4 regions of the Pseudomonas sp. TE12508 genome follow, and region 1 is predicted to be linked to each of the others. Evidence: predicted binding sites of a transcription regulator. Region 1 holds the regulator's gene; each other region holds the start of a gene.
What was found. Region 1 encodes sigma-54, which starts transcription at its own class of promoters, with help from an activator protein. Its sites were predicted from a motif close to ANTGGCATNNANNTTGCTNT; they were not measured.
Positions count from the first base shown of each region.

Region 1 (5,828 bases):
TTTGCAGCGGTCGGCTACTGGAACATCAGCCCTGAGCGTTTCCTCGACAAGCCGGTGGTGAAGGTCGATGAAACCGCGATCGACTATTACGCCATCAACGCCCACAGCGTGCAGTACCTGCCCGACGGCAAACTGCAATACGAGATGACGTCGGACAAGGTCGAACACGTCAAAGCGAGCGAGGTGACGTTGCTGACCAATCCGGACCTGAACATGTTCCGTGGCACCGAATTCCCCTGGCACGTCCAGAGCGAGCGCGGCGAAGTCAACCCGGACGGCACTCAGGTCGAGCTGATTGACTCGGTACGTATCACGCGTTTCGACGAAAAAAACCGCAAAACCCTGATTACCACCACCCGTATGACAGTGTTCCCGCAGCAGCAATATGCGCAGACCGATCAACCCGTTAGAATCGACGGCGCCGGCGGTGTATCGACAGGCAACGGAATGAAAGCGTACTTGAAAGAAAGCAGGATACACCTGCTATCGAACGTAAGAGGACAGTATGAGGCTCGTTAAAACCCTCCCTATTTTGCTCAGTCTGGGCGCAGCACTGGGAAGCGTGAGCGCCTGGGCTCTGCCGAACGATCAAGAGCAGCCTATCCGCATTCAGGCCGACGATGCCCAACTGGACGACAAGAACGGCGTTGCCACCTATAAGGGCGATGTAATCATCACCCAAGGCTCGATGAAGGTCACCGGCAATACCGTGACCATCACCCGCACCCCGGCCGGCGACATCGACGTGGTAACTTCGGTGGGCAACCTCGCCTACTTCGAGCAACTGCAAACGGCGGGCGATACCAAGCCGGTCCAGGGCTACGGCGTAACTATCCAGTACCACGCCTCGCAAAACCGCGTAGTGCTGATCGATCGCGCCAAGGTCATCGATAAGGACAACAACGTCACCCAAGGCGAGAAAATCGTCTACGACACGGTCAAAAAGCTTGCGAGCGCCGGTCGCGCCACGGGTAACAAGGTCACCGAGGCACGCCCTCGCATCGACATGGTGATCCAGCCGAAGAAGAAAACCGACGAGCAAAAGGCCCAGTAATGGCAACTCTGAAAGCTCAGCATCTGGCCAAGAGCTACAAGAGCCGTCAGGTCGTGCGCGACGTCAGCCTGTCCATCGACAGCGGTCAGATCGTCGGCCTGCTTGGCCCTAACGGCGCCGGTAAAACCACCTGTTTCTATATGATTGTCGGCCTGGTACAGGCCGATCAAGGCCGCGTACTGATCGACGACCTGGACGTCAGCCACCAGCCGATGCACGGTCGTGCGAAGGCGGGCATCGGCTATCTTCCGCAAGAAGCGTCGATCTTCCGCAAACTGTCGGTGGCCGACAACATCATGGCCATCCTCGAGACCCGTAAGGAGCTCGATCAGGCCGGTCGTCGCCAAGAGCTGGAAAGCCTGCTGCAGGAATTTCACATCCATCACATCCGCGACAATCTCGGCATGAGCCTGTCCGGTGGTGAACGCCGCCGTGTGGAAATTGCCCGGGCACTGGCTACAAACCCGAAATTCATCCTCCTCGACGAACCCTTCGCCGGCGTGGACCCGATTTCGGTGGGCGACATCAAGCAGATCATCCATCACCTCAAGGCTAAAGGCATTGGCGTGTTGATCACGGACCACAACGTTCGTGAGACCCTGGATATCTGCGAAACCGCCTACATCGTCAACGATGGCCAACTGATTGCTGAAGGTGACTCCGCCACCATCCTCGCCAATGAACTGGTCAAGGAAGTGTATCTGGGCCACGAGTTCCGCCTGTAAGCACCTGAGGTGCCCGGGTCGCCGAGGGAGCGCTCGCTTCAATAAAAAATCAATAACTTTTTATTGTTACAGCGCTCTAGGCAAACACTTCAGTTTCGGGCATATAATTTGCTTATGTTTGGCGCTTCGGCGCCCTGTAGTGGATGGCGCATGTGCGCCGGCGAATAAGGTGTTAAGCCCCTGCCATGAAACCATCGCTAGTCTTGAGAATGGGCCAGCAGCTGACGATGACACCGCAGCTGCAACAGGCCATCCGCCTGCTCCAATTGTCGACCCTGGACCTGCAACAGGAAATCCAGGAGGCTCTGGAGTCCAATCCGATGCTCGAACGCCAGGAAGAAGGCGACGACTTCGATAACGCCGACCCCTTGGCCGATAGCGCCGAACAGAAACCCAACGCCGACATTCAGGAACCCTCCTACCAGGAAACCGCCCCGACGGTGGACAACCTTGAGGAAGGCGACTGGAACGAGCGCATCCCCAACGAATTGCCCGTCGACACAGCCTGGGAGGATGTCTACCAGACCAGCGCCAGCAGCCTGCCGAGCAACGATGACGACGAGTGGGATTTCACCACCCGCACATCGGTCGGTGAAAGCCTGCAAAGCCATTTGCTCTGGCAACTGAACCTGGCACCGATGTCCGACACCGATCGCCTGATCGCCGTGACCTTGATCGACTGCATCAACAATCAGGGCTACCTGGACGAAACCCTCGAGGAAATCCTCGAAGCGTTCGACCCGGAGCTGGACATCGAACTGGACGAAATCGAAGCCGTCCTGCACCGCATCCAGCAATTCGAACCCGCTGGCATCGGCGCCCGCAACCTCGGTGAATGCCTGCTACTGCAACTGCGCCAGTTGTCCGCCAAGACCCCTTGGCTGGCCGAAGCCAAGCGCCTGGTCACCGATTACATCGACCTGCTCGGCAGCCGCGATTACAGCCAGCTGATGCGCCGCATGAAGCTCAAGGAAGATGAGCTGCGCCAGGTCATCGAATTGGTCCAGAGCCTCAATCCACGCCCGGGCTCACAAATCGAGTCCACCGAAGCCGAATACGTCGTTCCCGACGTGATCGTGCGCAAGGACAACGAGCGCTGGCTGGTGGAGCTGAACCAGGAATCGGTGCCACGCCTGCGGGTCAATGCCCAATATGCCGGTTTCGTGCGCCGCGCCGATACCAGCGCTGACAACACCTTCATGCGTAATCAGCTGCAGGAGGCTCGCTGGTTCATCAAGAGCCTGCAAAGCCGCAATGAAACCCTGATGAAAGTCGCCACCCAGATCGTCGAGCATCAACGCGGCTTTCTCGAATACGGTGACGAAGCCATGAAGCCGTTGGTGCTGCATGACATTGCCGAAGCAGTCGGCATGCATGAATCGACGATTTCACGGGTGACCACGCAAAAATTCATGCATACCCCACGGGGCATCTATGAACTGAAATACTTTTTTTCCAGCCACGTCAGTACCTCTGAAGGCGGTGAATGCTCGTCCACGGCGATCCGCGCGATCATCAAAAAACTGGTTGCCGCGGAAAATCAGAAAAAGCCGTTGAGTGACAGCAAGATCGCTGGTTTACTGGAGGCACAAGGCATTCAGGTAGCCCGTCGCACCGTCGCCAAGTACCGCGAATCCCTGGGGATCGCGCCTTCCAGCGAACGGAAGCGGTTGATGTAGCCGCCGGGCTCGCCACAGCGTTCCAGTGGCAGGCATTTCTGCCTGCCGCTTTATGCACTGGCAACGAAGGAGAAGCTGTATGCAAGTCAACATCAGTGGACACCAACTGGAAGTGACCGAACCCCTGCGCACCTACATCGGCGAAAAACTCGACCGATTAGAGAGGCATTTCGACAAGATCACTAATGTGCAAGTCACGATGAACGTCGAAAAACTGCTGCAGAAGATCGAAGCCACGCTGCATATTCCCGGCGGAGAAGTGGTCGCCAATGCCGAGCATACGGACATGTATGCCGCCATCGACCTGCTGACCGACAAGCTGGATCGCCAACTTAAAAAGCATAAGGAAAAGACCCAGAGCCTCCTCCAGGGCGCGACCGGTCGTTAACACCCCCAATCCATGATCCGACTAGAAACCATCCTGACCCCCGGCCGTTCCCAAGTGAACGCGCCGGGTGGCAGTAAAAAGAAAGCCCTCGAGCAAATTGCCAACCTTATCCACCGCGAAGTACCGGATCTGGAAATGCAGGACGTCTTCGAGGCCTTGATTGCCCGTGAGAAACTCGGTTCTACCGGTTTCGGCAACGGCATCGCCATCCCCCACTGCCGGCTCAAAGGCTGCACCTCGCCAATCAGTGCGCTGCTGCACCTGGAAGCCCCTATCGATTTCGATGCCATCGACGGTGCCCCGGTTGACCTGCTGTTTGTGCTGCTGGTCCCGGAAGCCGCCACCGATGCACACCTGGAATTGCTGCGCCAGATTGCCAGCATGCTGGATCGCAAGGAAGTGCGTGAAAAACTGCGCAGCGCCCCGAGCAACCAAGCCTTGTATCAGGTTGTCCTGGACGAGCAGAACGGTCACTAATCATGCGCCTGATCATCGTCAGTGGCCGCTCCGGCTCAGGTAAAAGTACCGCCCTCGATGTGCTCGAGGACAACGGCTACTACTGCATCGACAACCTGCCTGCCGGCTTGCTGCCGGAACTGGCCGAACGCGCGCTGATTCACACCGAACTGGCACAACCGCTGGTGGCCGTGTCCATCGATGCACGCAACTTGCCAAGCCACCTGTCACGGTTCCCCGAATTGCTGGAGGAGGTCCGCAGCCGGCATATCCAGTGCGATGTGCTGTATCTGGACGCTGACGAAGAAACCTTGCTCAAGCGCTTTTCGGAAACTCGCCGTCGTCACCCGTTGAGCAGCGCCAATCGTTCGCTGGCGGAGGCGATCCAGGATGAAACCAATCTGCTGGGGCCTATCGCCGATCTGGCTGACCTCAAGGTCAACACCACCAATCTGAACCTGTATCAGCTACGCGATACCATCAAGCTGCGCCTGCTGAATCAGCCGGAGCCCGGCACTGCGTTCCTGGTGGAATCTTTCGGGTTCAAGCGTGGCATGCCGGTGGACGCCGATCTGGTGTTCGACGTGCGCTGCCTGCCCAACCCTTACTGGAAGCCGGAGCTACGGGCACAGTCCGGGCTCGATCAACCGGTGGCCGAGTACCTGGCGGCACAGCCGGACGTAGAAGAGATGTTCCAGGACATTTCCTCATACTTGCTCAAGTGGCTACCCCGCTTTGCCGCCAGCAATCGCGCCTATGTCACCATTGCCATTGGCTGCACTGGCGGGCATCACCGCTCTGTCTACCTGACCGAACGTCTGGGTCAGGTCCTGCAAAAAACCCTGAAGAACGTCCAGGTCCGCCACCGCGACCTCAGCTAAAGGATTCACATCGCGATGCCTGCTCTGGAAATCGAAATCATCAACAAGCTGGGCCTGCATGCCCGCGCGTCTGCAAAATTCGTTGGGGTAGCGGGTCAGTATCCTTGCCAGATCAGGGTTGGCCGTACACCGGAATCAATGATCGACGGCAAAAGCATCATGGCCATGATGATGCTGGCCGCTGGCAAAGGCACCACAATTCACCTGAATACCGAAGGCGAGCAGGAACAGGAAGCGCTGGATGCATTGGTGGCACTGATCAACAACTTCTTCGACGAAGGCGAATAAACAGCAAAAGATCGCAGCCTCGTTTCACTCGACAGCTCCTACGGCATCCGATCCTTGTAGGAGCTGTCGAGTGAAACGAGGCTGCGATCTTTTGATCCTGTTTTTCAAGTCAACGCTGTATCCATCACCATCATCAGACAAAACCCGATCAGCAGCCCAAGGCTGGCCAGTTTGTCGTGACCATGGCGGCGCGATTCGGGGATGACTTCGTGAGTCACCACCAGCAACATCGCACCAGCCGCCAGTGCCAGCCCCAAAGGCAACAGCAGTTCGGCCAGGCTCACCAGCCAGGCGCATAACAATGCAAAGACCGGCTCGACCAACCCTGATGCAGCACCGATCAGGAACGCCTTGACC
Region 1 covers NZ_JBWCCN010000005.1:129,201-135,028, forward strand. Annotated here, with positions in the region: gene lptC (LPS export ABC transporter periplasmic protein LptC) at 1-519, shown strand, start outside; gene lptA (lipopolysaccharide transport periplasmic protein LptA) at 506-1,054, shown strand; gene lptB (LPS export ABC transporter ATP-binding protein) at 1,054-1,779, shown strand; gene ACZ9IM_RS08555 (RNA polymerase factor sigma-54) at 1,965-3,458, shown strand; gene hpf (ribosome hibernation-promoting factor, HPF/YfiA family) at 3,538-3,846, shown strand; gene ptsN (PTS IIA-like nitrogen regulatory protein PtsN) at 3,859-4,323, shown strand; gene rapZ (RNase adapter RapZ) at 4,326-5,183, shown strand; gene ACZ9IM_RS08575 (HPr family phosphocarrier protein) at 5,199-5,471, shown strand; gene ACZ9IM_RS08580 (ZIP family metal transporter) at 5,576-5,828, opposite strand, start outside.

Region 2 (5,828 bases), on a different contig from region 1:
GCTGAGCCGGTGAGCGCTGAAAGGCGCTTACCTCGATAACCCCCGATGAGCCTCTGGCTTGTCGGGGGTTTTCTTTTGCCTGCTTTAAGTCAAAAGATCGCAGCCTCGCTTCGCTCGACAACTCCTATAGGGATCGCATGTCAATGTAGGAGCTGTCGAGCGAAGCGAGGCTGCGATCTGTATCTACCACCCACAAAAAAGCCCCTCTTGCGAGGGGCTCTTTGTGAAACGCTATTCGCTCACCAACATCAGGTCATCTGAATGATGGTCTGCATGATGGTGCTCTGGGTGGAGATGGTCTTGGCGTTTGCCTGGTAGTTGCTCTGGGCTTTGATCAGCTCGACCAATTCGTTGGTCAGGTTGACGTTGGACTCTTCCAGGGAGTTGGACACGACCGAACCCAGAGTGCCGGTTGTCGGCGCATCGACACCCGCCACGCCCGAGGCGAAGGTTTCTTTCCAGCGGGTACCACCGATCGGTTGCAAGCCTTGCTCGTTAGCGAAGCTGGCGACTGCAACCTGGCCGATCGCCTTGGTTTGCTGGTTGCTGAAGTTGGCGGTCATGACGCCGGTGGCGTCGATCGTCAGGCTGGAGATCTGGCCGGTGGCGTAACCATCCTGGAACTGGGCGGTACGAGCGGTTGGCGAGTTGTAAGAAGTGGTCAGCGCCATGTTGAACGCGATACCGCCAGTGGCAGCGACGGAACCGTTCGGGCCCCAGGTCACAGGAGTCGTCGCGGCGTTGGTAATGGTACCTGGCACCCAACCGGTCATTGTCAACGTGTTGCCGGTCTGGGTCCAGCCAGCACCCGCCGTCAGCGCATTGATGCTGCCATCGGAGTTGAAAGTGATGTCGGCGGTAATCGCCACTGGTGGCGTGGTAGCGGGGTTGGCCGGGGAACGACCATCCATGTAGGTGTGGACACGCCAGGCGTTGGTACCCGTTTTCACGTAGTACTGATCCATGGTGTGCTCGTTACCCTGGCTATCGTAGACCTTGGTGGAAATGGTCTTGTTATAGCTGTTGGTATCGGTCGGGCTGAACGTGGCCACGGTCGGTAATGTTTCCGCCGAATTCAGGTTCATCGTCTGATCGACCTTGGTGGTCGGGTTTGGCTTGAGGCTCGACGTATCAATCTTCAAGTCAGTCAACACACCGTTGATGATCTTGCCGTTGGCATCAACGCCATAACCCTGCAAACGGTTGCCGTTGTTATCGACCACATAGTTTTCAGCATCAGTCTTGAACGCACCGGCACGGGTGTAGCTCAGGGAGCCGTTGTCGCTGAGGATGAAGAAGCCGTTGCCCTGGATGCCCATGTCCAGCACGTTGCCGGTGTTGTTCACGTCGCCCTGGCCGAACTGCTGGGAAACGTTGGCCAGACGCACGCCGTTGCCGACGGTCTTGCTGCCGGTACCCAGGCGAGTGGCCGAGTACACGTCTTCGAATTCTGCACGGGAGGATTTGAAACCGGTGGTCGCGACGTTGGCGATGTTGTTGCCGGTCACGTCCAGTTGTTTGTTGGCTGCATAGAGACCGCTAAGGCCGATATTGAAAGACATATTCCACTCCTTGTGCCGTGTTAGTCGGCTCTATATACCAATGGTTTGTACTTTGGACAGGGCAACGCTGCCCATGCCTGCTAGGTTCAGCATCAACTCACCGCCGGTCTGGCTGATGGTCACGCTGTTAACGGTCGCTGGCAGATAAGTAATCAGCGATGTCGCCTTGCTGTCGATGGTGGCCGTTGCGCCGAAGGTGTAAGTACCCGCCGGTGCCACCGCGCCAGCATCGTCCTTGCCGTCCCAGATAAAACTGGCGTTACCGGCACTTTGACTGCCCAACTCGAGCGTACGGATGGTCTTGCCTTCCGAGTTGGTGATCTTGACGGTGGCAGCGGCAACCGAGGTTGGCACCACGACGGTACCGTTAAGGCTCTTGGAGGTGTCGACCATGGTTTTGTCGGTCTGCGCAATGACGGAGCGCCCCACCAGCGAAGAAGCCTGCAAGGCTTGCGAGGAGCTGTAGCTGCTGGCAAGGCCGCTGACCGTATCGTTCAGCGTGGTGATACCTTCCAGGCTACTGAACTGCGCCAACTGTGCCACGAACTCGCTGTTATCCTGAGGATCGAGCGGGTTCTGGTTTTTCAGCTGAGTCACCAACAGTTGCAGGAACGCGTCCTTGCCCAATGCCTGGCCGCCGGTAGCGGCCGAGGTCAGGCTGTCTTTGGTGGTAGTGGTCTGGACCGAAGAGTTGGCCAGAACATCGCTGATAACGCTCATACGAATCGCCCCTTATCACTGACCGAGGGTCAGGACCTTCTGCATCATGGTTTTGGCGGTATTCATCATTTCGGCGTTGGTCTGGAACGAACGGCTCGCGGAAATCATGTCGGCCATTTCTTCGACGACATTGACGTTCGGGTAATAGACGTAGCCCTTGCCATCAGCAGCCGGATGGTTCGGCTCGTAGCGCGCTTCAAGGTTGCTCTGGTCTTCGACCACGCCCAGCACTTGCACGCCTTGACCGGCAGCGTCCTGGTTCTGGAACAGCGAATCGCTGCCGCCGCTCTGGCCGCCCTGGAACATGGTGGCGAATACCGGGTGGCGGGCACGGTAGGTCTGGTCGATGCTCGACGAGACGGTCTCGGCGTTGGCGATGTTCGAGGCGACGGTGTTCAGACGAGTGGTCTGGGCACTCATGCCGCTACCGGCAATGTTGAAAACACTGGCAAGGGACATGACTTACTCTCCACGCAGGGCTGATACCAGCCCTTTGAATTTACTGTTGAGCAGGGTGAAGCTGGCCTGGAAGTTAACCGCGTTTTCCGCGTAGTTCGACTGTTCCAGTTGGGCGTCCACGGTGTTCTGGTCGATCGACGGTTGCATCGGCGTGCGATACATCAGCGACTCGTCGCCATTGCCCATGCCTTCAGCTTCGATGTGACGGCTGTTGGTCATGTTCAAGGCGAACTTGCCGTTTTTGGTTTTCTCGTTTTGCTCGGCGAGCACTTTCGAGAAATCCAGATCCCGAGCCTTGTAGTTCGGGGTGTCGGCGTTGGCGATGTTGTTGGCCAGGACTTCGGCACGCTGAGCGCGGAAGCCCAGGGCTTGTTCATGGATACCGAGCGCTTTATCGAAGCTGATGCTCATGTCGGGAAACCTTCGGGTGACCTGATTTTTCGTAACATGGACATAGCAAGCGGCGTGCCAATTCAAAAAAGCCCGTAAACCGGGGCTTTGCGCGCGGTGGCAAGCCGGCAATGCCAGAAAAGCGGCAACCGATTTCCGCCGCCTGCCGCTTTTCTGCCGCTTATCACCATCGCCAGAACAACAACTGCCCCCTTGTGGGAGCTGACTGTGGCGAGGGGGCTTGCCCCCGTTTGAGTGCGTAGCACTCATAGGATTTTGGCTACATCAGAGATTTTAGGTCTGCTTCGCAGCCCAACGGGGGCAAGCCCCCTCGCCACAGCCCGCTCCCACAGGGGTTGTGGTGATTTTGAGAGATAATTACGGGCATAAAAAAACGGGAGCCCCCTGAGGACTCCCGTTTTTTTATGCCGTCAACGAATCACTTCGCCTGATAAATGATCCCCGGGCTGCACTGGACCATCTGGTAATGGTCCGGCAAACCGTTCAGCGCCTCGGACGCGCCAAGGAACAGATAACCGCCCGGCTTCAGCGTGCTGTGGATGCGCAACAGGATGTCTTTCTTCACCTCGGCGGAGAAGTAGATCAGCACGTTGCGGCAGAACACGATGTCAAACTTGCCCAGGCTCGCATAGCTGTCCAGCAGGTTGAACGAGCGAAATTCCACCCGACTCTTGATCGGCGCCTTGATCGCCCAACGTCCCGGCCCTTTCGGGTCGAAGTAACGCTGAAGGCGCTCGGGCGACAGACCGCGGCCGATGGCCAGGCTGTCGTACTCGCCGGTCTTGCAGTTGGTCAGCATGGTGCCGGACAGGTCAGTGGCAACGATCTGCACGCCCATCTTCAACTGGCCCATGTTGACCCGTTCGAACTCATCGATGGACATCGACAGAGAATACGGTTCCTGACCCGACGAACACGCCGCCGACCAGATCCGCAGGCGCTGGCCGGGGCTTGCCTTGATCGCTGCAGGCAAGACCTTGTTCTTCAAGACTTCAAACGGATAGGTGTCACGAAACCACAAGGTTTCGTTGGTGGTCATGGCATCCACCACCATCTCGCGCAAACCACTGCGCGGCTGAGTCTGGATGCGCTGAACCAGCTCACCCAGAGATTTGATGCCCTGCTGTTCCATCAGTTTGTTGAGACGGCTCGAGACCAGGTATTGCTTGTTTTCACCGAGCAAAATGCCACAGGCTTTTTCCAGGAATACCCGGAACTGTTCAAAATCCAAATTACCCGTAGACAAAGATGCCGCCTCTTAAATCGTGTTGACCGCCAGGGACAGAAGGCCCCTAGCTGTTATCTGCTGCTTTGATCCGGTCGACTACCCGGGATGCCAGGTCATCAGGACGGAATTTGGCCAGAAAGTCATCGGCACCGACCTTCTTGACCATCGCCTGATTGAACACACCCGACAACGAAGTGTGCAGGATGATATGCAGCTTTTGCATGCGCGGATCACTGCGGATTTCGGCCGTCAGGGTGTACCCGTCCATCTCCGGCATCTCGATGTCGGAGATCATCATCAGGAACTCTTCTTCCGGCTTCTTGCCCTCATCGACCAGCTTGCGCAGGTAATCCAGCGCTTGCCGACCGTCGTTCAACGCCACCACTTCGACGCCGACGGTTTGCAGGCAACGGGTCACCTGCTTACGCGCCACCGATGAGTCGTCGACCGTTAGCACGCGCAAGGACAACGCCTTGTGCTGAGTATCGACATCCACCACGCCCACCGAAATCGCTTCCGGTGTCGGTGACACTTCCGCCAGCACCTTCTCGACGTCGATGATTTCGACTAACTGATTGTCGACCCGAGTCACCGCCGTCAAGTAATGATCGCGCCCGGTGCCCTTGGGTGGCGGATGAATCTCCTCCCAGTTCATGTTGACGATGCGCTCTACTGATCGAACCAGGAAACCCTGAGTCTTGGTGTTGTACTCCGTGATGATCACGAAGGGATTGCTTTGATCTTTCAGCGCTCCGGAACCGGTCGCCATCGCCAGATCCAGAATCGGAATGGTCGCCCCCCGAATATTCGCCACACCGCACACGACAGGACTGGACTTGGGCATCAGGGTCAGTTTGGGGCATTGCAGCACCTCACGAACCTTGAACACGTTGATCCCATACAGCTGCTGGCCGTCGAGACGGAACAACAACAGCTCAAGGCGATTCTGCCCCACCAGTTGCGTGCGCTGGTTCACCGAATCCATTACACCAGCCATGCCCAGACTCCTACACCAACGCTAAGTGTGTTGCGACGCACATTCTTCACTAAACGGCACGGCGCTTGCTTTTTAACTCTTATGAACACAGAACCGACATTTTTCCGACACCTGACATCAGCCTGCCGCAGATTGCTCTGCGCGATGTCGGCCGTTTGCCTGTTCAACGCTGGCAGCCCTGCCCTTGCTGACGCGGTTACCTTGCCTGACATGCTTATCGGCGTCACTCAGGGCTTTCTTGAATTCACCGTAGAAGACTATCTGGCCACCAGTCAAACGCAAGGACGCTACGAAATCGAGGTCAACCAGCTCGATCCGCGCCTGCGCATGCCTATGTGCGACAAGGAATTGACAGCCACCCTCGAGAGCCCCGCGAGGCCTCTGGGCCGGGTTACGGTCAAGGTTCGCTGCGACGGCACCTCCCCCTGGACAGTCTTCGTACCCGCTCAAG
Region 2 covers NZ_JBWCCN010000023.1:11,209-17,036, reverse strand. Annotated here, with positions in the region: gene flgE (flagellar hook protein FlgE) at 249-1,562, opposite strand; gene flgD (flagellar hook assembly protein FlgD) at 1,593-2,282, opposite strand; gene flgC (flagellar basal body rod protein FlgC) at 2,298-2,741, opposite strand; gene flgB (flagellar basal body rod protein FlgB) at 2,745-3,152, opposite strand; gene cheR (protein-glutamate O-methyltransferase CheR) at 3,571-4,398, opposite strand; gene ACZ9IM_RS26895 (chemotaxis protein CheV) at 4,445-5,377, opposite strand; gene flgA (flagellar basal body P-ring formation chaperone FlgA) at 5,459-5,828, shown strand, end outside.
Region 2: a site for sigma-54 is predicted at 3,195-3,214, ahead of flgB (flagellar basal body rod protein FlgB). Genes of this name have one in related genera too.

Region 3 (5,828 bases), on a different contig from region 1:
CGTCGAGAGTGGTGCCCGGGCCAAACTTGAACATCGGCTTGGCTTCTTGCTGAGCGTTGACCCGCGAGCGCGGCACCACTGCCGTCTGCCCATTGGACAAAGGGCCGGGCTGGCTGACGATCGGGTCTTCGGTGATGGTTACGGTCAGGCTGCCGTGGGTCACGGCGGCCGGGGAAACCTTGACGTTCTGGCCGATCACGATGGTGCCGGTGCGCGAGTTGATGATGACTTTCGCCACCGCCTGGCCCGGGTCGACTTCGAGGTTTTCGAGGATCGACAAATAGTCGACCCGCTGGCTCGGGTCGAGTGGCGCAGTCACGCGAATCGAACCACCGTCGATGGCCTGAGCGACGCCAGGGCCAAGCATGTTGTTGATCTTGTCGACGATGCGCTTGGCGGTAGTGAAGTCCGAACGGTTGAGGTTCAGGGTCAGGCTGTTGCCCTGATTGAAACCGCTTGGCACGGCACGCTCGACCGACGCACCGCCAGGGATGCGACCGGCCGACGGAACGTTGACGGTGATCTTCGAACCGTCACGTCCTTCGGCATCGAAACCGCCAACCACCAGGTTGCCCTGAGCGACGGCGTAGACGTTGCCGTCGATCCCTTTGAGCGGCGTCAGCAACAACGTACCGCCACGCAGGCTCTTGGAGTTACCGATGGACGCAACGGTGATATCTATCTGTTGACCCGGCTTGGCGAACGCCGGCAGATCAGCACTGATCGACACCGCCGCGACGTTCTTCAATTGCACGTTGCCCGAACCTGCCGGCACCTTGATGCCGAACTGCGAAAGCATGTTGTTGAAGGTCTGCAGGGTGAACGGGGTCTGGGTCGTCTGATCGCCGGTGCCGTTAAGCCCGACTACCAGACCGTAGCCGATCAATTGGTTGGAACGCACGCCGGAAATACTGGCGATGTCCTTCAGCCGCTCGGCTTGAGCGTCGAAGGCCGCGGACAGCAAGAGGACGCCCACCATCAGGTGTTTAAGATTCAACATAGCCACCTAGAAAGGGAACAGCGGGCTGAGGAAGAAACGGTCGAACCAGCCTGGCTGACTCGCATCGGCAAACGCACCGGTGCCCGAATAGGTGATGCGTGCATCGGCGACGCGGGTCGACGACACGGTGTTGTCGGTGGCGATGTCATCGGCGCGAACGAGGCCGGCAATCCGCACCAGCTCATCACCGGTATTCAGGGTCAGCCACTTCTCGCCGCGCACGGCGATGATGCCGTTGGGCAACACGTCGGCGACGGTCACGGTGATCGAACCGGTCAGGCTGTTGCTCTGGCCGGACTTGCTGTCGCCCTTGGTGGCGCGGTCACCTTCATAACCGACGTCCAGACTCAGGCTACCGCTGCCCACTGGATCACTGGTGCTCAGGCCGCCCCCGAAAAACGAGCTCAGGCCGATGTCGGTCTTGCTGTTCTTGTCGATCTGCGAGTTGGCGTTCTTGCTCGCCTGGGTGCGCTCGTTCAGGGTGATGGTGATGATGTCACCGACCCGGAACGCCTTGCGGTCGCTGTACAGGTTCTGTTCGAAACCGGCCTGGTAGATCGAGCCGTTATTGGCGGCAGCCGGCAGCGGCGTGCGCGGCAACACCGGGGCGTAGTAAGGGTCATTGGGCTTGGGCGGCGGAGCGACGCAGCCCGCGAGCACGACGACCCCACTCAGTGCCAGAACAGATACAAAGCGATTCATGACCCTACCTCACGGTGTTGCAGGCGGCCTCATGGCCGCCTCATAGACTTGATTACAGATTCTGCGTTACGAACGAGAGCATCTGATCGGCGGTGGAGATCACCTTGGAGTTCATCTCGTAGGCGCGCTGAGTGGTGATCATGTTGACCATCTCTTCTACGGTGCTGACGTTCGAGGTTTCCAGAGTGTTCTGCAGCGTGGTGCCGAAACCGGCGAGGCCCGGGGTGCCGACTTGCGGCGCGCCACTGGCAGCGGTTTCCAGGAACAGGTTGTTACCCACCGCTTGCAGACCGGCCGGGTTGATGAAGTCGGCGGTTTGCAGGTTGCCGATCACCTGAGAGGCCGGGTTGCCGGCGACGGTGATGGACACGGTGCCGTCACGACCGACGGTGAAGGTCTGGGCGTCGTTCGGAATGACAATAGCCGGTTCAAGGGCGAAACCGCTGGCGTTGACGATCTGGCCGTTGGAATCCAGGTGGAACGTACCGTCACGGGTGTAGGACGTGGTGCCGTCCGGCTGCAGGATCTGGAAGAAACCGCGACCGTCGATGGCCATGTCCAACGGTTGCTCGGTGGTTTGCAGGCTGCCGGCGGTGAAGTTTTTCTGGGTGCCGACGATGCGCACACCGGTACCCACTTGCAGACCCGACGGCAATTCGCTGTCCTGGGTCGACTGGGCGCCTGGCTGGCGTTTGATCTGATACAGCAAGTCCTGGAACTCGGCGCGGTCACGTTTGAAACCCGTGGTCGATACGTTCGCCAGGTTGTTGGAAATGGTGGTGAGGTTGGTGTCCTGGGCGGACAGACCTGTTTTGGCAACCCATAGAGCCGGAAGCATTCGATTCTCCTCGTGCGCCTGTTTTACGGCGCGACGTTCTGATAATTAGCTGATCTGCAAGACCCGAGCCATGGCCTGGTCATCGTCTTTGGCGGTGTTCATCATCTTGATGTGCAGCTCGAACTGCTTGGCCAGCGCCAGCACCGAAGTCATTTCTTCCACGGCATTGACGTTGCTCGACTCAAGGAACCCGGACACCAGTTTGACGTTGGCATCGGCCTGCGCCGGCTTGCCGTCCTTGGTGTGGATCGAACCGTCCAGGCCTTTGGTCATGTTCTTGAAGTCCGGGTTGACCAGTTTGATGCGGTCGACTTCGGCCATCACCCGTGGACCTTCGCCCATCGCACGAATACTGATGGTGCCGTCTTCGCCGACTTCGATTTGCTGCTCGGGCGGCACGGCAATCGGCCCGCCATTGCCTACCACCGGCATACCGTTGCCGGCACGCAGCACGCCCAGGGCGTCAACGTTCAAGCTGCCGGTGCGCACGTAGCTTTCACCGCCATCGGGGTTCTGCACGGCGATCCAGCCGTTGCCTTGCACCGCGACATCGAGGTCGCGACCGGTTTCTACCAGCGAGCCAGGGGAGAAGTCGGTGGCCGGACGTTCGCTCATGGCAAACGCACGCGCCGGAAAGCTGTCACCAAACACTGGCATCGAACGAGCCTGTTCCAGGTCCTTCTGAAAACCGTTGGTAGAGATGTTCGCCAGGTTGTTGGCATGAGCCTTCTGCGCCAGTGCATTCTGGCTGGCGCCGGTCATTGCCACATAAAGGTACTTGTCCACACTCTTTCCTCTGCATGCCGGACGTTTGCCGCCCACCGCTGTACTGCTGAGCCATAAGCAATTTGCAGACCAACTTTTTTCTGGCGGCGCAGGGCCCGGCAAACAAAGGACTTGAGGGATTCAGAGGGGATTGGGGGAATGTATCGAAGACGAAAAACCGGCGGTGTTATGCCGCTTCGCGGCAATCCTCAGTTTCCGTCACCTGATCGTTCCCACGCTCTGCGTGGGAATGCAGCCCGGGACGCTCCGCGTCCCAAGAGCGGACGCAGAGCGTCCATTGAGGCATTCCCACGCAGAGCGTGGGAACGATCAGTCAGGTGTTGTCTTTACCAACCTCATACTCACGCAACTTATTGGCAATGGTCGTATGCGAAACCCCCAACCGCTTGCCCAGTTGCCGACTGCTCGGATGCTCGGAATACAAACGCTCCAGCACCGCTTTCTCAAAGCGCCCGACAATCTCGTCCAAACCACCCTCAAGCGAAAAATCGCCGAGGGGCTGACGCACACCGTAATCCGGCAGACGAATATGTTCAGCTTTGACCGTCCCGCCGTCGCACAGGGAAACCGCCTGGAACAGTACGTTTTCCAACTGTCGCACATTGCCCGGCCAGTGATAGTGACTGAGCCGTTCCATGGCCGCTGGCGCCAGTTTCGGCAACGGGCAACCGATCTGCCGACTGGCCTGATCGAGGAAGTGCTCCACCAGCGGCGCCAGTCCGTCGAGGCATTCGCGCAGCGGCGGGATGTGCAGCGAGAGCACGTTCAAACGGTGGTACAAATCCTGGCGAAACTCACCGCGAGCGCACAGCTCGGACAAATCCACTTGCGTTGCGCAGATCACCCGCACATCCAGATAGACCTCTTCATCGCTGCCGACACGACGGAAGCAACCGTCCTGCAGAAAGCGCAGCAATTTCACCTGCAAGCGAGGGCTCATTTCACCGACGCCGTCGAGGAACAACGTACCGCCCGCCGTCAGCTCCAACAGCCCAAGCTTGCCTTCGGCCCGCGCGCCTTCGAAGGCACCAGGACCGTAGCCGAACAATTCGGTCTCGGCCATGGACTCCGGCAGACCGGCACAGTTGAGCGCCATCAACGGTGACTGCCCACGCGGGCTCGCCAAGTGACAGGCCCGCGCCAACAACTCTTTGCCGGTGCCGGTTTCGCCTTCTATCAATAGCGGCGCATCCAGCGGGGCCATGCGCCGCGCTTCGCGCACCACCGCCGCCATCACTTTCGAGCTTTGGAAAATACTGTCGAAGCCGCGCAATTCCTGCTTGCGCACGTTATAGATGCGCTCGCCCACCCGGTCCGCCCGGTGCAACGTCAACACCGCACCGGCCATGGCCTCGCTTTCGTCATGCTCCGATTGCAGCGGCGCGATGTCGGCGAGAAACACATCGCCCTTGACCTTGACCCGCAAGCCGTTGATCCGTGACTTGTTGGCCCGCACCAGTTCCGGCAGATCGAAATCCTCGGCGTACCGCGACAGCGGAATCCCCGGCACCTCGTCCACCCGCACCCCGAGCAACTGCGCAGCCGCACGGTTGGCCGCGACGATGGAGCCGCCCATGTCGATCGACAGCACCGGAAACTCCAAGGCACCAAGCAAGGCATTGAGCTCCATGTGCCGACGCTCGCTGGGCATCAGCCCTACGCGCTTGACGCCGAATACTCCGCCAATCGCCTCAAACTTCGGACGCAACGCCTGAAACTGAATGTTGATCAGGTTCGGGCAGTGCAGGTAGATCGCATTGCCGTGCTCACCGCCCACTTCGCCGCGAGCGACGTTGATCCCGTACTCGACCAGCAGGTTGAGAATGTCGCGCAGAATACCGATGCGGTTCTGGCAGTGAACTTTGATACGCATATAAAGGCCCACAAAACGGTGAGTGAGGTTGATGCCGAGCGCACAACCTGTGGGAGCGGGCCGTGGTGAGGGGGCTTGCCCCCGTTTGAGTGCGCAGCACTCACAAGATCTTTGGCGCATCAGAGATTTTGGGGCTGCTTCGCAGCCCAACGGGGGCAAGCCCCCTCACCACAACCCGCTCCCACAGGGGTACTTGCCAGACCGACGTATTTTTCTGCCGAGGCACTCAAATAGTCGTCAAGATTATGTGACACCTGTGAGCCATTTCAAACCCGCAAATATCAATACTTGCGCCACAGCGATCAATCCGTAACGAATATTTTACGAAAAGTGCAGATTTTTCCTGCATGCAACGACAATCACCTGCTGCAACACCGCACGCCTTGGAGTATTTCTAGGTCCATAGCTGTACACACAACAAGAACGAATCCCCTAGCAGGAGAGCAGCATGAAGCAGACGCAATACGTGGCTCGTGAGCCCGATGCGCAAGGTTTTATCGACTACCCCGCCGAAGAACACGCGGTGTGGAACACGCTGATCACTCGCCAACTGAAAGTGGTCGAGGGCCGTGCGTGCCAGGAATACCTGGACGGTATCGAAAAACTCGGTCTGCCCCACGACCGCATTC
Region 3 covers NZ_JBWCCN010000002.1:4,825-10,652, reverse strand. Annotated here, with positions in the region: gene ACZ9IM_RS02210 (flagellar basal body P-ring protein FlgI) at 1-1,000, opposite strand, end outside; gene flgH (flagellar basal body L-ring protein FlgH) at 1,007-1,702, opposite strand; gene flgG (flagellar basal-body rod protein FlgG) at 1,755-2,540, opposite strand; gene ACZ9IM_RS02195 (flagellar basal body rod protein FlgF) at 2,586-3,326, opposite strand; gene ACZ9IM_RS02190 (sigma-54-dependent phenylalanine hydroxylase transcriptional regulator PhhR) at 3,640-5,199, opposite strand; gene phhA (phenylalanine 4-monooxygenase) at 5,648-5,828, shown strand, end outside.
Region 3: a site for sigma-54 is predicted at 3,381-3,400, ahead of ACZ9IM_RS02195 (flagellar basal body rod protein FlgF). Genes of this name have one in related genera too.

Region 4 (5,828 bases), on a different contig from region 1:
GCCGACACATTGCCGGCTAGACGGATTGCTTCGGCGTGAAACTCAACAATTTGTAGCAGCTTGGCCTTTCGCTTTTTGGGGCTCATACAAACCTCGTGTGTTTGGATGCATGTGTTGATGTTATTGGCCGTCCAGGTAAATGACAAGGCGGCCGGTCTGGTCGAAAACAAATCCGAGTTGTTGATAGTAAAAAACAACATTCGGATCAGGATCCTGTATCTCGATCTCTTTGCATCCCAGCATCCGTGCATATACATCTGTAACTGATAGCGCCATAGGGGCGATCCAGCCGCGTAGCGGATGCATTTTGTCCGGGTGGCCCTGCAAAAGGATGACCTTGACACAGATTGTGCTTCTTCGCGGAGTCGCATAGCACAACCCACATAGCTTCTGCTCATACCAAATCGCTAAATCCAAGCCTTTATCATCTTTGCACTTCCAGTCCTGAATCTTATCCCATGGGTAAATTGCTGCTCCTTCCCATAGGTGGCATGCATCAATAGCGGCAGAGGTAATCGGGTCGAACTTCAATGCTGATTCGTCGAATTTTGAAGCTTGAGGAGCGATGTCCTTAACAAACATTTTGTATGCGAGCTTTCGCGCGTTCGATCTAAAAGTCTGGTTGCGAAGTTCAGTTCTTTTCCCATTTCTTCTCATCGCTTTTGTTCTGGTTGAATCAAGGCGAGAGAAGGTATCGAAGACGGGGATGTCTACGTAATCAGGTGCAGGGGACAGTGGTTGTAGGACGGTACTTACGTGAGTGAAGGACGTTGGAACCAACGGACTATCCATAGGCTGGCGCAGAAAATGGCTACTGCAATGATTTACGTGGCCATAGAGATTCGGGAGTTCTCTGAGGCAGCAGCGTACTCAAAAGGACTGCAGCATCCGCGAAGCCCTTTTCCACCAAGACCCCACCGCCGGGCGTGTTGCCTGTTCCCGATCAGCCAGCAGCTGCGGCACATCCTGCAACCGAATCCACGGCTGGTTGTTCCAGTGCAGCAAACTCAATGACATCTGCGGCCAATTCAGCAGGCTCAGAAAAGGGCGCTCTGTTGAGGCGGGTTGTTGGGCGTCTCTGAGGGCTGGCACTACGTCGTGGGTCAGCCATTCGCGCAGGCCTCGGTATTCGGGGCAGTAGTGGTAAACCAGTAACGCGTAGACGCCGGATTCGCTGATCAGCAGAGTGTTTTCGATGGCTCCGTGGATGAGCATTTGTACGGTTTGGTGTTGGTCGGGATCGAGTTTGCGTAGCGCTCGTTCGTCGAGGAAGAGGCGGAGTAGGCGGCCGAGGTCTCGGGCGCTGAACCAGGCTTGGTTTTCCAGGAGGAGGGCGTGGAGGTGGAGTTTGTGGCGGGTGAAGATGTGGGGAATCAGATAAGCGTCATCGCTATTCATTGATACAGCTCCTTTTGCAAAAGGGGCTGCCGTCAATCGTCGCCAAACGATTGGGTGGCAGCTGTACGCGGGTTGGCGAACCGGAGCAAAAGGAACCCGGCAGACCCGAAGATCTCCCACGCACAACCGCCATGACTCGATGTGGCGGGAATAAGCCCGCCATCGGATGGTCGTCGTGCGCCTTAAGCTTCCGGGTCGCCAAACCCAGTGCTGAACATTCAGCATTGGGTGAGCTTAGAAACCGGGGCTTTGCGACGCAATCGGACGGCGGTGGTTTTCTTGTAGGACGTTGCCGGGGTTATTGAGGGCTTAAAGATCAAAAGATCGCAGCCTTCGGCAGCTCCTACAGAACACATTGAATGATCGTTCCCACGCTCTGCGTGGGAATGCATCCCGTGACGCTCTGCGTCACATCTGGAGTGGAACGCGGAGCGTCCCTGGCAGCATTCCCACGCAGAGCGTGGGAACGATCGGATTACTCGGCGTCAGCAGGTGGGTTGAGCTTCGCTTCCAGCTCCGCCACTTTCGCCTCAAGGCTCTCCAACCGTGCACGGGTGCGTGCCAGCACGACCATCTGGCTATCGAACTCTTCCCGGCTCACTAGATCCAGCTTGCTGAAGCCGCTCTGCAACAGAGCCTTGAACTGGCTTTCGATTTCGCTTTTCGGCAGTGGGGTGTCGCCGCTGAAGAGGCGGGAGGCGGTGCCGCTCAGGGCGTCGAGGAAGTCTTTGGGCGCGAGCATGGGAAATGTTCCTGTCAACAATGGCGGGCAGTGTATCACGCAGTGTCTATAGTCAATCTCGGCAGCTGCGATGCACGCTTTTCGCGCAGTCGAGTGGGCAGCCGCGCACTGTTGTTGTGCGTAACGGTTGCGTCAATTGGGCGAAAGGCTCTTCGGTAGCGGCCAAGGTATTGAAATCAATGGGTTTTGGATAGATGGCAAGCTTTCTGCTTAGTCGCTGGTGACCCATGCACTGATGCAGTCGCTGTGACGAATGCAGTGCGCCAAGCGGAACGGGGGAAGTTTCGTGCGGAGTGGTTAGCTGGCGTCGGACGGGCAGGTAAGGCCGAACGATGCGTTACAAAGCCAGGCACTGCGCTTAGACTTGAGTCGGGTTTGTTTTCCTGGGGCAAGTCCACCAATTCGGGAGAGAGTTTTCATGAAGCTAGTCACTGCCATCATCAAGCCGTTCAAACTGGACGACGTGCGCGAGTCGCTGTCCGAGATCGGCGTGCAGGGCATTACCGTTACTGAGGTCAAAGGCTTCGGTCGGCAGAAGGGTCACACCGAGCTGTATCGCGGCGCGGAGTACGTGGTCGATTTTCTGCCCAAGGTGAAGATCGATGTCGCCATTGACGACAAGGATCTGGACCGGGTTATCGAGGCGATAACCAAGGCCGCCAACACCGGCAAGATCGGTGACGGCAAGATCTTCGTGGTCAATCTGGAACAGGCGATTCGCATCCGTACCGGCGAAACCGATACCGACGCAATCTAAGCCGCCACAAACCCAACGCCCCAGGAGAAAACAATATGACTCTGCGTAAAATCGCAGGGCTAGGAGCCCTGTTGTCCCTCGTAATGCCCGGCCTGGCCATGGCGGCAGACGAAGTGGCGGCCCCAGTCCTCAATTCCGGCGATACCGCCTGGATGATGACCTCGACAGCCCTTGTGCTGTTCATGACCATTCCCGGCCTCGCGCTGTTCTACGGCGGCATGGTTCGCTCGAAAAACATTCTTTCCGTGATGATGCAGTGTTTCGCCATTACTGGTCTGATCAGCATTCTGTGGGTCATTTATGGCTACAGCATTGCGTTCGACACCACCGGCATGGAGCAGGGCGTCGTCAACTTCAACTCGTTCTTTGGCGGCATGGGCAAGGCGTTCCTCGCCGGTGTCACGCCTTCGAGCCTGACCGGTCCTGCGGCACTATTCCCCGAGGCGGTCTTCATCACCTTCCAGATGACTTTCGCCATCATCACCCCCGCGTTGATCGTCGGTGCGTTCGCCGAGCGGATGAAGTTCTCCGCCATGCTGATCTTCATGGGCATCTGGTTCACCCTGGTTTATGCACCGATCGCGCACATGGTCTGGTCCGGCAACGGCGGCCTGATGTGGGACTGGGGCGTTCTCGACTTCGCCGGCGGCACCGTGGTGCACATCAACGCCGGTGTGGCCGGTCTGATTGCCTGCCTGGTGTTGGGCAAGCGTAAAGGTTTCCCGACCACCCCGATGGCTCCGCACAACCTCGGCTACACCCTGATGGGCGCTGCAATGCTGTGGTTCGGCTGGTTCGGTTTCAACGCCGGTTCCGCTGCCGCCGCCAACGGCACTGCCGGCATGGCGATGCTGGTCACCCAGATCGCCACCGCTGCTGCGGCGCTGGGCTGGATGTTTGCCGAGTGGATCACCCACGGCAAACCAAGCGCACTGGGTATCGCTTCGGGTGTGGTGGCCGGTCTGGTTGCAATCACTCCGGCGGCAGGCACCGTGGGCCCGATGGGCGCTCTGGTGATCGGTCTGGCGGCGGGCGTGGTGTGCTTCTTCTGCGCCACCACCCTGAAACGCAAACTCGGTTATGACGATTCCCTGGATGCCTTCGGCGTGCATGGTATCGGCGGTATCCTCGGCGCAATCCTGACCGGTGTGTTCGCGGCACCATCGCTGGGCGGTTTCGGTACCGTTACCGACATCGCTGCTCAAGTCTGGATCCAGTGCAAAGGCGTGGGCTTCACGGTGATCTACACCGCGATCGTCACCTTTATCATCCTCAAGGTCCTGGACGCTGTCATGGGTCTGCGTATCACCGAGGAAGAAGAAGCTGTCGGCATCGATCTGGCGCTTCACAACGAACGCGGCTACAACTTGTAAGCACGCGCATGAAAAACTTGCCCGGCTTGCCGGGCATTTTTTTGTCTGGAATTTGTCAGTGAAGGAAGGGCTGAAAGGTTTTTTCATACACGTTCAGTCCCGTTTACGACGGGCGTTTTTCTGCGGCCAATGGCTTACACGATTGAAGGAATATTAGGGCCTTTGTTTTTTTCCAGAGCGCGCTAGAATGCGCCCCGAACGTGCGGAGAACTGTATGTGGCAACAGACTCTGATCACCTTGCGAGCACGGCCCCGGGGCTTTCATCTGGTAACGGACGAATTACTCGCTGGCTTGCCTGAACTCAAGGCGTGTCGGGTCGGTCTGTTGCATTTGTGGCTACAGCATACCTCGGCGTCGTTGACCATAAACGAGAACGCCGATCCGGCGGTACGTCGCGACTTCGAACGATTTTTCAATCGTCTGATCCCACAAGGAACAGACGGCTATGAGCATAACGACGAAGGCCTGGACGACCTCCCGGCGCACTTCAAGGCCAGCGTACTTGGCTGTCAGCTCAGTTTGCCGATCTCGGCAGGCCGACTGGCGTTGGGGACCTGGCAAGGTGTTTATCTGGGCGAGCACCGTGATCATGGCGGTGCCCGTAAAGTCCTCGCCACCGTGCACGGTGAAGGGGCATAAAACCGCTGGTTACCAGCGGTGGTTGATTTTTTTCCGGCAGCCGTCGACAGACGGCAAAGCTGGGCTATAACTAATCTGCTTTTCGCAAGTCATGAGGTAGAACATGAGCGACGATGATCTGGAAAACGACGACCTCGAAGTAGGCGACGAAGATGAAACCGAAGAAGGCCTTGAAGCGGCGGTAGAAGACGTCGCTGAAGATGACGGCGGTGATACGCCCGTTCCGACTGCCAAAGGCAAGGCCAAGGCTGCGGTATCGGTCGATGAACTGCCGAGCGTTGAAGCCAAGAACAAGGAGCGCGACGCCCTGGCCAAGGCCATGGAAGAGTTTCTTGCGCGGGGCGGCAAAGTGCAGGAAGTGGAGGCCAATGTGGTCGCCGATCCTCCCAAGAAGCCTGATAACAAGTACGGCAGCCGGCCTATCTAAGCGCCTGCTTCTTGCTTGCTGAAAAAGCCCGCCGTCGCTGCGGGCTTTTTCATGGGTGGAATAAAAATCTTGGGCAGGGCGCGATCCAATGTGGGAGCGGGCTTGCTCGCGAAAGCGGTGTGTCAGCCGACATCAAGGGTGGCTGACGGGGCCCCTTCGCGAGCAAGCCCGCTCCCACATTGTATTTGTGTACTTACACAGGATTAGTGTTGGGCATTCCACCGCGCCAACAACCCCGGCAATTCGTTCAGGCTACGAATCTCGGCATCTGGCACCTTCTCGGCTTCCCACACCTTGCCCGCCGGGTTAAACCAGATCGCACGCAACCCCGCCTGCTGGGCGCCGGCAATGTCATCGCCGGGATGGTCGCCAATATGCACCGCTGTTTCGGCGGTTGCGCCTCCACGCTGCAGCGCTTCATGAAACAGTCGCGCATCGGGCTTGGCGATGCCGATGTCTTCGGCGCACAGGGCAAACTTGAAGTAATCCGC
Region 4 covers NZ_JBWCCN010000018.1:141,660-147,487, forward strand. Annotated here, with positions in the region: gene ACZ9IM_RS23800 (hypothetical protein) at 1-86, opposite strand, end outside; gene ACZ9IM_RS23805 (N-acetyltransferase) at 121-582, opposite strand; gene ACZ9IM_RS23810 (BRO-N domain-containing protein) at 871-1,398, opposite strand; gene ACZ9IM_RS23815 (accessory factor UbiK family protein) at 1,874-2,140, opposite strand; gene glnK (P-II family nitrogen regulator) at 2,559-2,897, shown strand; gene ACZ9IM_RS23825 (ammonium transporter) at 2,933-4,270, shown strand; gene ACZ9IM_RS23830 (secondary thiamine-phosphate synthase enzyme YjbQ) at 4,485-4,910, shown strand; gene sutA (transcriptional regulator SutA) at 5,014-5,337, shown strand; gene ACZ9IM_RS23840 (HAD family hydrolase) at 5,541-5,828, opposite strand, start outside.
Region 4: a site for sigma-54 is predicted at 2,334-2,353, ahead of glnK (P-II family nitrogen regulator). Genes of this name have one in related genera too.